DNA from 2 places in the Specibacter sp. RAF43 genome. Region 1 is predicted to be linked to the other one. Evidence: riboswitches for the same ligand, from Rfam matches in the RefSeq annotation. Region 1 holds a riboswitch; the other holds the start of a gene.
What was found. A riboswitch is a leader RNA that binds a small molecule or an ion and turns the genes downstream of it on or off. The one in region 1 is predicted to bind cyclic di-AMP.

Region 1 (7,630 bases):
GGAATTCGCGGAGGTGGACACGGCTCAATGGTAGCTTTTATCTATGCGCGTACTGGTTGCGGATCATCCGCTGATTGCCCACAAGTTGACCGTTCTGCGGGACAAGAACACTCCGTCCCCCATTTTTCGCCAGCTCACCGAAGAACTTGTCACCCTGTTGGCGTATGAGGCCACCCGCGAGGTCCGCGTGGAGCCCGTCAGGATTGAAACCCCCGTGACCTTTGCCATCGGCACCGGGCTGGTCAAGCCGACGCCGCTGGTGGTCCCGATCCTGCGCGCCGGGCTGGGCATGCTCGAGGGCATGACCCGCCTGCTGCCGACCGCCGAGGTCGGCTTCCTGGGCATGGCCCGCAACGAGGAAACCCTCGAGGCCATCACCTATGCCGAGCGCCTGCCCGAGGACCTGACCGGCCGCCAGGTTTACGTCCTGGATCCCATGCTGGCCACCGGCGGCACGCTGATTGAGGCGTTCAAGTTCCTCTTTGCCCGCGGCGCCGCGGACATCACCTGCATCTGCCTGCTCGCGGCCCCCGAAGGGCTGGCCCGGCTCGAGGCCGCGCACGGGGACCGCGACAACATCCACGTGGTACTGGCCTCCATCGACGAGGGCCTGAACGAGAAGTCCTACATCGTCCCGGGCCTGGGCGACGCCGGCGACCGCCTCTACGGGGTCGTCGACTAAGACACCGTCACCCGCCTCGCGAATGGTGGGCGGCAGGCCGAACGGCTTAGTACCAGCCGATGGAGACTTCGTGGTCCCAGACGGCGCACGGGGAGCCGTAGCGGTCCGCGATGTACGTCAGGCCCCACTTGATTTGGGTCTGGTAGTTGGTGCGCCAGTCCCCGGCCACGCTGTCCATTTTCGACGCCGGCAGCGACTGGGCGATGCCGTACGCCAGGCTGGACGGATTCTCCGCGGTGGTGGTCCAATCCGATTCGCGGTTCCACAGCTGCACCAGGCAGCTCATCTGGTCCTGGCCCCAGCCGTGGGCTGCCAGCTGCGTGGCGGCGTATTTTTGGGCGCCGGCCGGATCGTTGACGGGCCCGCCGGCGGCACCCACCGGCGTGACGGAGTCGGCGGCGGCCGCCACGTCCGGCACATTGGAGCGCAGCTCGGTGCTGGAGCTGACCAGGACCCGGGCGAAGTCGATGGGGGCGTCCGACGGCGCCGAGACGGCCGCCGTCGTCGAGCCGGCGCCGGCCGCGAAAAGGTCGGACGGGAGCCCGCCCGGACCGCTGCTGCCGGCGGCCTGGCCCAACCCTCCGCCAGCCAGCAGGACGCCGGCGACGGCGACGATCGCCATGCGCCGGGCGGGGCCCCCGGTCCTGGGCATGCGGCGGCGGGATTCCTTGCGGGGGGTTGTTTCGGCGCGACGGCGCCCGTGATTGTGATGTTGCGTAGACATAGCTAGAGCCTCTCCACGCCTGCGAGGTGAGCTGTCGGGTTCGGATGAGAGCATCCGGCCGCGCGCCGGCGGTGGGCGGCTAGTGCCGCTCGCGTGCGTTGCGCAGGCTTAACCCCAAGGGCTTCCAAGTGGAGGCCCGCAAGAATCGGGTCCCCCGTCTCTGCCATAGATATGAACGGGAAATGGGCGGCGGCAGAGCTCGGCGAACCGTCCATCTGTGCCAAGGAACCATGGGCGGTTCGGCGGGCACGGCTTTCACATTACCGAACGGTAGCCCATAAGTCACATTTTGGTAACGAGCGTGACCGAATCAACATTTACTTAGCAATGCTAATGACCTATGCTAAGTAACAACAGATACGTAACTTTTGTGACCCAGGTTGATGCAGATGATGACTGAAACGCCCGTAGTTCAAGACGCCCCAGGCCAGACGCCGGCGCCGGCTCCGGCCGCCCCGCCCGTCAGGCGGGCCACGCGCAATGCCGGCCCCGGCCCGCTGGCCGCCGACTTGCGCGTGGCGATCATGCGCACGTCCCGCCGGCTGCGCGCCGAGGCGGCGTCGCGGGAAATCAGCCCCGCCCAGTATTCGGTGTTGGCCGCCATCGTCAAGGGCTCCCTGACCGTGGGCCAATTGGCTGAACGCGAAATGGTCCAGGCCCCCTCCATGACCCGCATCGTCAACGGCCTGGATGCCGCGGGTTTTGTCACCCGCGAGGAGAACCCGGGAGATAGGCGCCAGGTGCTGGTCCAGATCACGGACGACGGCGTGACGGCGCTGTCGCGGGCCCGCTCCAAGCGCACGCAATGGCTGGCCAAGCGCGTGGCGGCCCTCACGCCGGACGAACGCGCCACCCTGGCCGAGGCCGCCCGCATCCTGGGGGAGATGAGCGGCGTTTGAGTTCCATGTTCCGAGCCCTGAAGGTGTTCAACTACCGGCTGTGGGTGACCGGAGCGCTGGTGTCCAACATCGGCACGTGGATGCAGCGCGTGGCCCAGGACTGGCTCGTGCTGACGGTGCTTACGAACAACTCCGGGACGGCCGCCGGCATCACCACCGGCCTGCAGTTTCTTCCCATCATCTTCCTTGGCCCCTACGCCGGGCTGCTTGGGGACCGTGTCGACAAACGCAAACTGCTGCTCTTGACGCAATCGGCCATGGGGCTGTGCGCGCTGGTGTTGGGCCTGCTGGTGGTCACCAACACGGTTCAGCTCTGGCACGTCTACCTGCTGGCCCTGCTGCTGGGCGTGGCCAGCGCCGTGGACGCCCCGTCCCGGCAGGCGTTTGTCTCCGAGGTGGTCTCGAAGGAGGACGTACCCAACGCCGTCGCCCTTAACAGCGCCTCCTTCAATCTGGCCCGCCTGGCCGGCCCCGGCCTGGCCGGGCTGGTGATCGCCGTCCTGGGAACCGGCCCCGCGTTCCTGCTCAATGCCGCCAGCTTCCTGGGCGTGATCATCTCCCTGTGGCGGATGCGCACGGCCGAGCTGCGCCCGGCCGTGCACGTTGTCCGCGGCAAGGGGCAGATCCGCGAGGGATTCCGGTACATCCGGCAACGTCCGGACCTGATGATGACCATGGTGTTGGTGTTCCTGGTGAGCACCTTCGGCCTGAACTTCCAGATCACCAACGCCCTCATGGCCACCACCGTTTTCCACCTGGGCCCCGGCGAGTACGGGCTGCTGGGCTCCGTCATGGCCGTCGGCACGCTGGCCGCGGCGCTCTTGGCCGCCCGCCGCAAGAGCATGCGGATGGCCTACATCGTCGGTGGGGCGATGGTGTTCGGGGTGACCGCGGCCGTCGCCGCCGTTATGCCCACCTTCCTGCTCTACATGCTCGCCCTGGTCCCCGTGGGCCTGGCCGCGCTGACCTTCATGAATGCGTGCAACACCACCATCCAGCTGACCACGGACGCGGCCATGCGGGGGCGCGTGCTGGCCGTCTACATGGTGGTGCTGCAGGGCGGGACCCCCATCGGCGCGCCGCTCGTGGGCTGGATCGCCACCGAATTCGGGGCCCGCTGGTCGCTGGGAATGGGTGCGTTCGTGGCCATCGGCGCCGGGGCCGCGGCGCTGCTGATGATGAACCGCCGCAACCACGTGCGCCTCCGGGACCAGGTCCGCGGCCGGCGCCCGCAGCGGACGGCGCACGTCCAGCTCCCATAAGCACGCCGCCGGCCCCGGCGCGCGGCTTCCTCCTGGTGAACATCTGTTTACTTAACGTGAATTTCTGGGATAATCCCGGACGGGGCGCCCGATTTGCGTGGGCCATCATAGGCGGGTTTCCTCACCGGCTGAACTAATTCTGCTCAATTCCGCAACGGACCGAATATAGGGAACCAATATTGCCCAATTGGGCCGGATAATTCGACACAATCCGTCATCTGCCCGTTAAGTGAGACCAAGGTTATGGTGTTAGTTTAATCACAATCGGCGTCCCTATCTCACACTGTGGACGTTTGGACCCTTTGTTACTTGCACGTTCGGATTGTTACGTAGGAGACTCGTGGTGTGAACACCCACTCAGTGAATTCTGCAGCCGCAGCAACGTTCCGATCGGAAGCCCTCGGAACGTTCCTGTGTAGCTGTCGAATGCAGGCCTAGCCCCATCCCATAGTTTTAGGCACTTTGGCCACCAGGCCAGCCCAACGGCGGGCATTAAGTTCTGGCACCCCGGAACCCAAAGGAAAGCATTCGCGCCGTCACCTACGGCCATATTCAGAGGTAGTTCAATGTCCCTAGCATCCGGTTACGTCCACATCTCCGTCCGCAACGCCGCCAAGGCGGTGGCCCGCAATGCGTCCCCCAATCCCCTGGGCGGCTCCGGGCAGCGGCAGCTTCACCCGGCCTACGGAAACCCGGCCGCCTACCGCCGGGAGGCCGAGTCCCCGGCCGCCCGGCTGCGCGCCGTGCCCGACTCCCACCCGCTCACGGCCCCCACGCCGGTCATTGCCGGCGGAGACAAGCTGCGCGGCGTCAACCCGGACAACGTGGCCCGCGGGTTCGTGCTCTACGTCGGCGTGGACGAGGACACCGCCGCCGCGGCGGGCACCTCCCTGGCTAAGCTGGCCCAGGACATCCGCGCCTACGCCCAATCACTGGTGCCGCAGGCCCAGAGTTACGCCGCGGTGGCCATCGCCCCGTCCGACGCCGTCGGCACCCCCCTGGACGTCGTGCGGTCCACCTTCGGCGACCCGACCGTGGCCAGCCGCCACCGCCCGGAGACCGTCCGCGTCCCCGTGGTCCAGGAACAGCGACCCTCCGGCGTGCTGATCGACCTGGCCCGCCGCGAGGTCCACCTGGACGGCGAAACGCTGAACCTGACGTTCAAGGAATTTGAGCTGCTGAACTACCTGGTGGAAAACGGCACCCGCACCGTGGGCCGGGACGAGCTACTGGAAGGGCTGTGGAGCAACGCCGACGAGATCCCGAACGAACGCACCATCGACGTGCACATTCGCCGGCTGCGCTCCAAGCTCGGACGCCTGGCCAACACGGTCCGCACCGTTCGCGGCGAGGGCTACCGCTTCTACGAGCACCCCGAAGTCGTGGTGTGGGCCGCGCCCGAATACTCCATCTAGGCCCCCGCGGTCCCGGCCCGGGGAACGCGCGCCGGGACGCACTCACTAAACTGTCACCATGAACGAACACCATGTGAAGCGGCTTGTGTTGATGCGCCATGCCAAGGCCGCGTGGCCGGTGGGCGTGGCCGACCATGAGCGGCCGCTGGCCCAGCGCGGGCACACCGAGGCCCCGCTGGCCGGCAAGTGGCTGGTGGAGAACAACATCCTGCCGGACTTCATCCTGTGTTCCTCCGCCCTCCGCACCCGGCAAACCTGTACCTGGGTGTGCCAGCAGCTGGGGGACAAGGCGCCCACGCCCAAGCTCGAGGATGGGCTGTACGCCGCCGGGCCGGGGCAGATCCTCTCCGTCATCAACCACGTGCCGGAGACGGTCACCACGCTGATGGTCATCAGCCACATGCCCGGCGTCCAGGATGTGGCGCTGCGCCTCGCCTCCAGGGATTCGGACCAGGACGCCTACATGAACCTGGCCTCCGGCTACCCCACCAGCGCCTTCTCCGTCCTTGAGCACACGGGCGACTGGGCCGCCCTCGACGGCCAGGATGCCCGCGTCACGCACTTCGTCGTCCCGCGCTGAGCTGGCCCGCAATAGATGTCGAAAAAGGGGCGAAATCGCCCCTTTTTCGACATCTATTGCGGGTCACTTCTTAGTCGGTGAGGGCGTCCTACTTCTTAGGCGGTGAGGGCGTCCTTGAACCAGCCGGTGATGGTGGCCGGGTGGGTGATGGCCGTGCCCACCACGACGGCGAACGCGCCGGCGTCGAGCGCCTGGCGGGCCTGGGCGGGGGAGTGGATGCGGCCCTCCGCGATGAGCGGCCGGCCCAGGTCGGCGGCCACAATCCGTGCGATCAACTCCAGGTCCGGCCCGTCGGTCTTGGGCCGTTCCGGGGTGTACCCGGCCAGCGTGGTGCCAATCAGGTCCGCCCCGGCCTCGGCGGCGGCCACCGCGTCCTCCAGCGAGCCGCAATCGGCCATGACCAGGGCGTTGGACTCGGCGTGGATGCCGGCGATGGTCTGGGCCAGGCTCAGCCCGTCCGGCCGGCGGCGACGCGTGCCGTCGATGGCCACGATGTGCGCGCCGGCATTGGCGCAGGCCAGGGCGTGGTGCAGCGTCGGGGTGATGAAGACGCCGTCGTGCCCGTCCTTCCACAGCCCGATCACCGGCACCTCGACCGCGGCGCGGGTGAACTGGATGTCCGCGACGCCCTGCACCCGGATCGCGGCGGCACCGCCAATGACGGCCGACGCCGCCACCTGGGCGGTCGTGCGGGGGTCGCGCATCGGTTCGCCCGGGTAGGCCTGGGCGGAGACGATCAGCTGCCCCGCCAGGGTGTCGAGGTTGGTTGCGGTCAACGGCATGGTGACTCCTTTGGAAACGGTTGAACTCATGATTGCGCCAGCACCAGCGATGCCGCGCCCACGATCGCGGCGGTGTTCCCCAGAGAGGCGCGGACCACGGCCACGCCGGCCACGGGGGCGAGCAGCTCGGCGCGCAGGGCGGCGCGCATGGGCTCCCACCATAGCTCGCCGGCGTCGGCCAGCCCGCCGGAGATGACCACCACCTCCGGGTCGAGGATGTTGACGAGGCCGCCCACGGCCTGCCCCGCGGCACGGGCCCCGCACCCGACCGCCCGCAGCGCGGCGTCGTCGCCGGTCGCGGCCCGCTCGAAGACCACCCGCGTGTCCGCCACCCCCGCGGCCCCGCCGAAGCGCAGGAACGATGCATGGATCGCGGGCCCCGAGGCAATGGCCTCCACGTGCCCGGCATGACCGCACGAGCAGGCCAGCGGGGCGCCGTCGTGGTAGGCCAGCGGCGAGGCGAAATGCCCCACATGCCCGCCGGCAAAGTGATGCCCCAGCAGCGGCCGCCCGTTCACCACGAAGCTGCCGCCCACGCCGGTGCCGAACGCCACCATCAGCGACGTGCTGGTGCCGGCGGCCGCCCCCAACCAGGCCTCGCCCAGCGCGTGCGCGTGCACGTCATTGACGACGGCGCACGGCAGTTCCAGCCTGGACTCCAGTCCGGCCGTCAGCCGGGTTCCGGCCCAGCCCGCAATGGCGTCGGTGGCCGAGATGACGGTGCCGGCCGACGCGTCGATGACGCCGGCCGAGCCGACACCCACGGCCTCCACGACGGCACCCTTCGCGGCGGCCCGGGCCGCCAGCTCCCGCACGAGGCCCGCGGTGGCGTCCAGGATGGCCTGCCCGCCGGCACGGTTCAGCGTGGGGACCTGCCCCGTCAGGAGCACGGAGCCGTCAGCGGCGACCACGCCGGCCGCCGTCTTGGTCCCGCCAAGATCCACGCCCACTACGTAGCGCATACAGTGTCCTTACAAGTCGAATTCGAGCTGGGTCCGCTGGTGCCTCCGCCCGGCCCCGGGATGTAGCCCGCAATACCCGGAATGTAGCCCGCAATAGATGTCGAAAAAGGACGATTCAGCGGCAATTTTCGACATCTATTGCGGGTCAGTTGCAGCGGGCGTCGGCGGGCGTCGGCGACGGGCGACGGGCGGCGGGCGGAGCGAGGTGCCTAGAGCAGGCCGGTGCGCTCCAGGATGACCTTGATGGCCGCCGTCTCATCCTCATCGAGGGCCAGCATGGGGGCGCTCATGACGTTGGTCTCGATGATGCCCATGAGCATCAGG
Region 2 (7,630 bases), on a different contig from region 1:
CATTTACGGCAAGGACGACCGCTACCGCGGCATCAAGGGTGGGCGCCGGGTGGTCTTTGTCAACCAGTCGGACCTTGACGCCTTCGGCATCGCCGACGGCGCCCTGGTGGACCTGGTCTCCGAATGGAGGGACGGCGTGGACCGCCGGGCCCCCGCATTTCGCGTCGTGGCGTATTCCACCCCCGTGGGCTGCGCGGCCGCGTACTACCCGGAGACGAACGTCCTGGTCCCGCTCGACTCCAAGGCGGACGTCAGCGGCACCCCGACGTCCAAGTCGGTCATTATCCGGCTCGAGCCGGTCGCCGGGTAGGCTCGCCGCCACGCAGCGTGCCTAGCGGCCCGGCCAGGTGCCCTCGCGCAGCCAGGCCAGGGTCGCCGGCCAGAACGAGTCCTCGTAGCTGCTGTGAAACAGGGCGAAATGGCCGAGCCGGGTTTGCCCGTAGTCCTCGGGCCTGAGCTGGATGATCGTGCTGGGGCTGGCCGGGCTGTAGTCGACGGCGCGTTCCATGGCCGCTCGGGTGGCGTAGGGGTCGTCGGCGGCGGCCAGGGCCAGGACCGGCGCCGTGAGGGCGCGCAGATGCGCGCGCAGCACGTCCCGTTCCTGCCCGCGGACCGCCGTGGTGAAATCGCGGCGGCTGCGGGCCCAGTCCAGGGCCACCCCGCGGGGCAGATCCTCCATCCAGTGCAGCCGCTTGCCGGGCAAATAGCCGCAGGCCAGGGTGAGGGGCAGCGCCAGGGCCCACACGAGCCAGTGCTTCACCCGGTCCGGGGCCCGGTAGTCCCCCCAGTAGGCGTGCTGCGCCCCGACCGTGAGAATCCGTGAAAGCCCGGTGGCGTGGGCGGCCAGTCCCACCCCAAATCCGCCGAAGCTGTGACCCACCAGGTGCACCGGCAGCCCGTCGGCGCGCTCCATCGCCCAGGCCAGCGCGGCGTCGATGTCCAGGAGCCCCCATTCGTGCCAGCGGATCCGCTGCCCACGCAGCGCCCCGCCCCGCGACGCGCCAATGCCGCGATAGTCAAACGTGAGCGCGGCATAGCCGTTCGCGGCCAGGTACGCCGCATAACGGTGGTAGTAGTCGGCCCGGACCGCGGTGGCGCAGGCGATGACCACGCTCCCCAGCCGCGCGGCACCTTCTTGGACGGGGAACCAGCGCCCCGCCAGCTCCCGCCCGTCCGCGCACGGGATCGTTACGTCCACGGCAGGGCGATGGCATGCAGGGTCTCCCCCATTTTGGCCCCGTGCGGCGGCACCACCATGACGCCGTCGGCCGCGGCGAGTCCGCGCATCATGGCGGAGTCCGTGAAGGCGCAGGGCGAGGCCAGGCCGTAGAGCAGCCGGTAGGGCATGAGCCGGGTGGGGCCGGCGTGTTCCTTGATGGGCGAACCGCAGGCCACCTCGATGGTTCCGGGCCGGGGCCGGCTGCCGAGGCCGGCGAGCAGCGGCGCGCCGATGGTGAACAGGGCGATCATGGCGGCCAGCGGATTTCCGGGCAGCCCCACCAGAAAGCGTCCGTCCGGCAGTTCGGCCAGGAACGCGGGGTGGCCGGGGCGCATGGCGACGCTGTTGATGTGGACGGTGCCGCCCATCGCCGTGACGGCGGCGCGCAGAAAGTCCGCGCGGGAGTGGCCGGTGGCGCCGGTGGTGATGACGACGTCGGCCGGGTCCTCCCCCGTGTCCGCCAGCGCCGCCAGCGTGGCCGGGAGGTTGTCCGCGGCCCGCCGCAGTCCCACGACGGTGCCGCCGAGGAGTTCCACGACGGAGCCGAGCTGGGGGGAGAAGGCGTCGCGGACCGTGCCGGGTTCCGGAATGCCGGCCTGGACCACCTCGTCCCCCGTGAGCACCAGGGTCACGGCGGGCCGGCCCAGGACCGCGAGCTGGTCGGCGCCGCCGAGCGCGGCCATGGCGATGTGCGCCGGGTTCAGCGTGACGCCGGCCTTGATCAGCAGCTCGCCCAGTGCCGCTTCCTGGCCGGGGAGGCGGATGTGCTGGGCGTTTTTGGGTTCCCCGGGGCGGGCCTGGCCGCTGAGGACCACCACCGGAAGGCCGTCGTCGTCCGTCGACAGGGTGCCCGACTCGCTGCGCAGGACGGCCTTGGCTCCGCGCGGGACCAGCCCGCCGGTGACGATCGGCAGCGCCTGGCCGGCCGCCAGCCGCTGTCCGGGCTCGCCGAGAATCCACGGCGGGCTCCCGGCCACCGCCCAGCCGTCCATGGCGGCGGAGGCGTAGTGGGGCATCTGGTGCAGGGCCAGGACGTCGGCCGCCAGGATCCGCCCGACCGCCCGGGCCAGCGGGACCTCGTGGGCGGGCAGCGGCCCGGCCACCTCAAACGCCCGGGCGCGCGCCTCCTCCCAGGTGTGCGGCAGCACGCGCGGCTCCGCGCCGGCCAGGGGCAGTGCGGGGTCCCGGGGTGCGGGGTCTTGGGGTGCCCGGCGCGCGTCGGCCGCTGGGCTTGCTGGCGCCGTCACCGGCTACTCGGCGGGATTTTCGGGGGCGGCTTCGGCCGCGGCAAGCTGCTTGGCCAGGGCAATGGCCGACTGCATGGCGGCGGCGTCCCCGGCCTGGCCGGAGCCGGCCGCCAGCCCGGCGGCCAGCCCGGCCACAAAGGTCGTCAAGGGGGCCGCGGGGCGCACGATCGAATGGGCGGCCACGCCGGCCAGGTTCAGCACGGCATGCAGGTCCACGTCAACGTCGGCAATTTCAAACGCTCCCAGCAGCTTCTCCAGCCACGCCTGCAAGACCTCGTCATGATTTTCCATTTACAGCCCTTTCGCCGGCCCGTCTACTCCGGGACGCGCACTCCGTGCGCCCGGGCGTCATCCCACGTGTCCACATCGGCCGTGGATCCGGGCGGAACAATGCATTCCTTGATGTTCACACTAGCAAGCAGGGAGAAGACGGACGCATTCTCCAGGCGGTGCGCCGCGCGCGCCGCGTCCACCGCGGCCAGCAGCGCGGGCACCGGATAGATGGCGGCCAGCGGTTGCCTGCGGCCGCCGTCCACGGCCATGACCGCGCCGTCGGCCCCGGCCGCCCCGACCAGCAGCAGGGCCAGCTCCCGCACGCCGGGCATGTCACACGCCAGCACCAGCACCCGGCCCTCGGCCACCCGCAGTGCGGCCAGTCCGGCCGCGATCCCGGCCGCCGGGCCGGCAAACGGCGGGTCCTCCTGGACCAGGAGCGTCCCCCCGTCCAGGCCGGGCAGTCCGGCCAGCTCCGCCACCGGGCCGACGACGGCGACACGCGGGTCCGGTGCCACCGCCCGGACGGCGTCGCGCGCGGCGGCGACGGAGCGCTCCAGGAGGGTTGCGCCGTCGAGCATCAACGTGGCCTTCGCGACCCCGCCCAGCCGGCACGACCGGCCCCCGGCCAGCACCAGCACGGCCATTTGCTCCTGCCCCGTCACTACCGCCTCCCCACCTTCTCCTCCCCCGATGGTACCGCCGGGGCACCCGTGCCGGCGTTCCCCGGGAAATCCCAGACACCGGCCCTAAGCTGCAGCTACTAAATATATGCAGTGCATGCACTTATTTGCGAGGAAACGAGGGACACCCATGATGCCGGACACGGAACCGGGGCTGCGCGCCCGCAAGCGCACGGCCACTCGGGCGGCCATCCAGAAGGCGGCCGTCTCCCTCGCCCTGGAACACGGCTATGAAAGCGTCACGGTGGAGATGATCTGCGAGGCCAGTCTCGTATCCCAGCGGACGTTTTTCAACTACTTCGGCTCCAAGGAAGGCGTCATCCTCGGTGGCGCGCTGCCGGCGCCGTCGGCCGCGGACCTGCAACGGTTTGTGGAGCACCCCGGGCCGAACATCCTGGCGGACCTGCTGAACCTGGTGGCCTCCGTCATCACCGCCAACGAGCCCAACCTTGAGGTCTTCGAGCTGCGGCGCAGGGTCATCCACGCCTCACCGGAGCTGATCAAGCGACAGAAGAACCGGATCGGAGAATTGGAGGGCCAATTCCGGCAATACGTGCTGGACCGGTTCACGGCACAGGGGCGCGACGCCGGCAGCCCGCCCAACCGTGAGGACGAGGCGGCCATGGTGGTGGCCCTGGCCGCCGGCGCCATGCACTTCGTCATGGCGAAATGGGTGGGCGGGAACTTCAGCACCACCTTGGACGAGCTCGCCGAACAGGCCGGCGGGCTCATTGCGCACATCACCACGGACAGCCGCCTGGCTGCCCCGCCTGTTCCCCGAGCCCAGATAAGGAAGCAAGCCCATGATTGAAGCACCACCCGAGGTCGCCGCCGAGGCGGCCGCCCGGCGGCGATCGGTCCTGCTGCTCTTTGCCGGGCTCATGCTGACCATGCTCCTGGCCTCCCTGGACCAGACCATTTTCAGCACGGCCCTGCCCACCATCGTCGGCGAGCTCAACGGCGTCAACGACATGCTGTGGGTCATCACCATCTACATATTGGCGTCCACCATCATGCTCCCGATCTACGGCAAGCTCGGCGATCTGATCGGCCGCAAGGGAATCTTCATCGCCGCCATTTCCGTGTTCATCCTCGGATCGATCGTGGGCGGCTTCGCCCAGGACATGACGTGGCTGATCATCGGCCGGGGCGTCCAGGGACTGGGCGGCGGCGGTTTGATGCTGCTCTCCCAGGCGATCATCGCCGACGTCGTCCCCGCCCGCGAACGTGGCCGGTACATGGGCGTCATGGGCGGCGTCTTCGCGCTGTCCTCCGTGGCCGGACCGCTCCTGGGCGGCTGGTTCACCGACGGCATCGGCTGGCGCTGGGGCCTGTGGATGAACATCCCGCTGGGCGTCCTGGCCATCGCGGCCGCCGTCTTCTTCCTCAAACTGCCCCCGCACCCCAAGATCAAGGCCCAGGTGGACGTGGCCGGGATGGCGCTGCTGGGCATCACCTCCACGCTGCTGGTGCTGGTGAGCACGTGGGGCGGCACAAAGTACGCCTGGGGCTCGCCGACCATCATCGCCATGATCGCCGGCACCGTGGTCGCCGCCGCCCTCTTCGTGTGGGTGGAGCACCGGGCCGAGCACCCCATCATGTCGCTGCACCTGTTCCAGGAGCGCAATTTCAACCTGACCACCTCCGCCGGGCTCATCACCGGCATCGCCATGTTCGGCACGCTCGCGTACCTGCCGACGTATTTGCAGATGGTCACCGGAGCCAACGCCACGCAGGCCGGCTTCCTGATGATTCCCATGATGGCGGGCCTGCTGGTGACCTCGGTTGCCTCCGGGGCGCTGGTGAGCAGGACCGGACGGTACAAGTGGCTTCCAATCACCGGCATGTTCATCGTGGCCGGGGCGCTGGTGCTCTTGTCCACGATGACCCCCTCGCTCCCGGTCTGGGTGATTTGCGCCTACCTGGCCCTCATGGGCATTGGCCTGGGCACCTGCATGCAGATCCTGGTCTTGATCGTCCAAAACCAGTTCCCCAACTCCCAGGTGGGCATGGCCACGGCGTCCAACAACTACTTTCGGCAAATCGGCGCGTCCCTGGGCTCGGCCGTGGTGGGCAGCCTGTTTGCCCACCGGCTGGCCCAGATCCTCACCGACCGCATGTCCGGCGGCGCCCAGGCCGCCGGGGGCATCAACTCGCTGACGCCGGAAATTGTGCGCAACCTGCCCGCACCGGTGCGCCACACCATCATCGAGGCCTACAACCAGGCTCTGACGCCGATCTTCATCTACATGGTGCCCCTGCTGCTGCTGGCGGCCATCCTGCTCTGCTTCGTCAAGGAGATCCCGCTGGCAACCACCATTGACCGGGCACCCGCGCCGGCCGGCACCGAGGCCGCCCCGGTGAGCGGGTCATAAACGACATTGAACCCCGTCCATCAGGACGGGGTTCATGTGTCGGTGTTCGACTTGGTGCTTAGTGGCCGATCGCGATGAAGACCGGGCCCGAGCCGACGTTGACCGAGAACAGCGCGGTGGTGCCGCCGCCCCAGCCGCCGTGAACGGCCGTGCCGTTGCCAACGTAGACAGCGATGTGGGCCATGCCCATGCCGCCGTCGGCGTAGTAGACCAGGTCGCCCGGCTGTGCCTCAGCCTGGGAAACCGTGCGTCCCAGGGAGAGGTAGCCCGCCGGCCAGCCGTGGTAGTTGATGCCTGCCGCGGCCAGCGAGTTGGTCGCCAGGGCGGTGCAGTCCTGGGCCACGCCGAGCTGGGCGTAGGCCGCGGCCGCGATGGTTGCACCCACGCCGCTCTTGACAGCCGGCTTGGCGGCGGCCGGAGCCTCGGTGGTGGTGATGACGGGAGCTTCCGCGGCGGGAGCAGCGTCGGCCTGGACCTCGTTGCTCTGCGCGGCAACCACAGGTTCCGCGGCGACGGGCGCCGGGGTTGCGGAGACCGCGATGGGAGTGAAGGTGACCTTCACCTTGGAGCTGGCCGTCACGGCGGAGGCAACGGAGGAGTTGAGGCTAAGCGTGGTTCCACCATCGGAGGCGCGCTCCACGGTGGGGGTTGAGGCATTCGCGGCAATTCCGGAGGTAAGTACGAGCCCGGATGCTGCTGCGATGACTGCAGCCTGTCGCCCGACACCGCCGACGTTGGAGCTGACGGCTTTCGTGATGACGGAGATCGGGCTGGTCTTAACAACTTCGGCGCGGTGGCGCCCAAGGGCAGTGTTTGAAGACAAGAAGGATCCTCTCCCAAAGCCTGCGAGGTAAGCTGTCGGATTCGGATGGGAGTCACCCGGCCGCTCCACACTCACTTTCGGAATTTCTTCCTTATGCGAGCGCTTCGCGGCTTCACCCCTAGGACTTCTGTGGAAGAAGTCCGATTATTGGTTCCCCCGCCTCTGCCAGACGATTGGTACGAACGGACCATGGGCAGCGGCAGAGTTTGGCAATCCGCTCATGGACGCCAGCTTGATTCGAAGCTGGCGCGATTACGACGTTACAACAGATTTTTACGAATGTCACGTTCAGGTCACGGTAGCGTCTCTACTTCGTGACCTAAGCCCCGGTGGAGGACTTACAGCCAGCCCGTGGGATCGACGGTCTCGTCGTTGACCATGACCTCAAAGTGCAGATGGCAGCCCGTGGAGGCCCCTGTGGTGCCGCTGAGGGCCACCAGGTCCCCGCGCTCCAGCTGCGTCCCCACGGCGACGCTGATCGAGCTCAGGTGGTTGTACGACGTCGAGAGCCCGTTGCCGTGGTCGATCACGACGCGATTGCCGCCGCCATACGGGTGCCAGCCGGCAAAGGTCACGGTCCCGCCGGCCGCGGCAAAGACGGAGGTGGAGCAGGCCACGGCAAAGTCCTGGCCGGTATGGATCTCCCCGAGTTCCCCGGTCAGCGGATTCAGGCGGGCCCCAAAGGGTGAACTGGTGTTGAGTTCCTTCAGGGGGGCGGACAGGGTGCCCTTGGAGGCCTGCGGCGCCACATTGGCGGCCTCGACCTTCAAGGTCTCCTGGAGCTGGCCGTCCGCATTGAGCGCGCTGGCCACGGCGGGGGCCGCGAAGGTGACGGGCACATCGGCGGCCGCGGAGACCACGGCGGGGGCGGTCGGGGCAGGGGCGTCCACGCTGGCAAGGGTCATTCCGGTGGAGGGCAGGGTGACCGCAAGGGCCAGTCCCGTGGCCGCCAGCACCATCCCGGCCTTTTGGCCGATGCCGCTGCGGAGCCCGGAGCCGACCAGCTGGCT

Region 2: linked by a shared signal. The riboswitch ahead of AB4Y80_RS00675 (NlpC/P60 family protein) and the one ahead of AB4Y80_RS03850 (transglycosylase) in region 1 are both predicted to bind cyclic di-AMP.

The regions. Positions count from the first base shown of each region.
Region 1 covers NZ_JBFREA010000004.1:136,511-144,140, reverse strand. Annotated here, with positions in the region: gene upp (uracil phosphoribosyltransferase) at 44-682, shown strand; gene AB4Y80_RS03850 (transglycosylase) at 729-1,406, opposite strand; cyclic di-AMP (ydaO/yuaA leader) riboswitch at 1,411-1,605, opposite strand; gene AB4Y80_RS03845 (MarR family winged helix-turn-helix transcriptional regulator) at 1,799-2,305, shown strand; gene AB4Y80_RS03840 (MFS transporter) at 2,311-3,567, shown strand; gene AB4Y80_RS03835 (winged helix-turn-helix domain-containing protein) at 4,134-4,982, shown strand; gene AB4Y80_RS03830 (SixA phosphatase family protein) at 5,041-5,562, shown strand; gene AB4Y80_RS03825 (N-acetylmannosamine-6-phosphate 2-epimerase) at 5,658-6,344, opposite strand; gene AB4Y80_RS03820 (ROK family protein) at 6,371-7,306, opposite strand; gene AB4Y80_RS03815 (dihydrodipicolinate synthase family protein) at 7,516-7,630, opposite strand, start outside.
Region 2 covers NZ_JBFREA010000001.1:149,919-157,548, reverse strand. Annotated here, with positions in the region: gene AB4Y80_RS00710 (FdhF/YdeP family oxidoreductase) at 1-310, shown strand, start outside; gene AB4Y80_RS00705 (alpha/beta hydrolase family protein) at 332-1,198, opposite strand; gene AB4Y80_RS00700 (molybdopterin molybdotransferase MoeA) at 1,189-2,466, opposite strand; gene AB4Y80_RS00695 (DUF6457 domain-containing protein) at 2,470-2,757, opposite strand; gene mobA (molybdenum cofactor guanylyltransferase) at 2,781-3,404, opposite strand; gene AB4Y80_RS00685 (TetR/AcrR family transcriptional regulator) at 3,553-4,233, shown strand; gene AB4Y80_RS00680 (MDR family MFS transporter) at 4,226-5,797, shown strand; gene AB4Y80_RS00675 (NlpC/P60 family protein) at 5,856-6,620, opposite strand; cyclic di-AMP (ydaO/yuaA leader) riboswitch at 6,624-6,809, opposite strand; gene AB4Y80_RS00670 (M23 family metallopeptidase) at 6,959-7,630, opposite strand, start outside.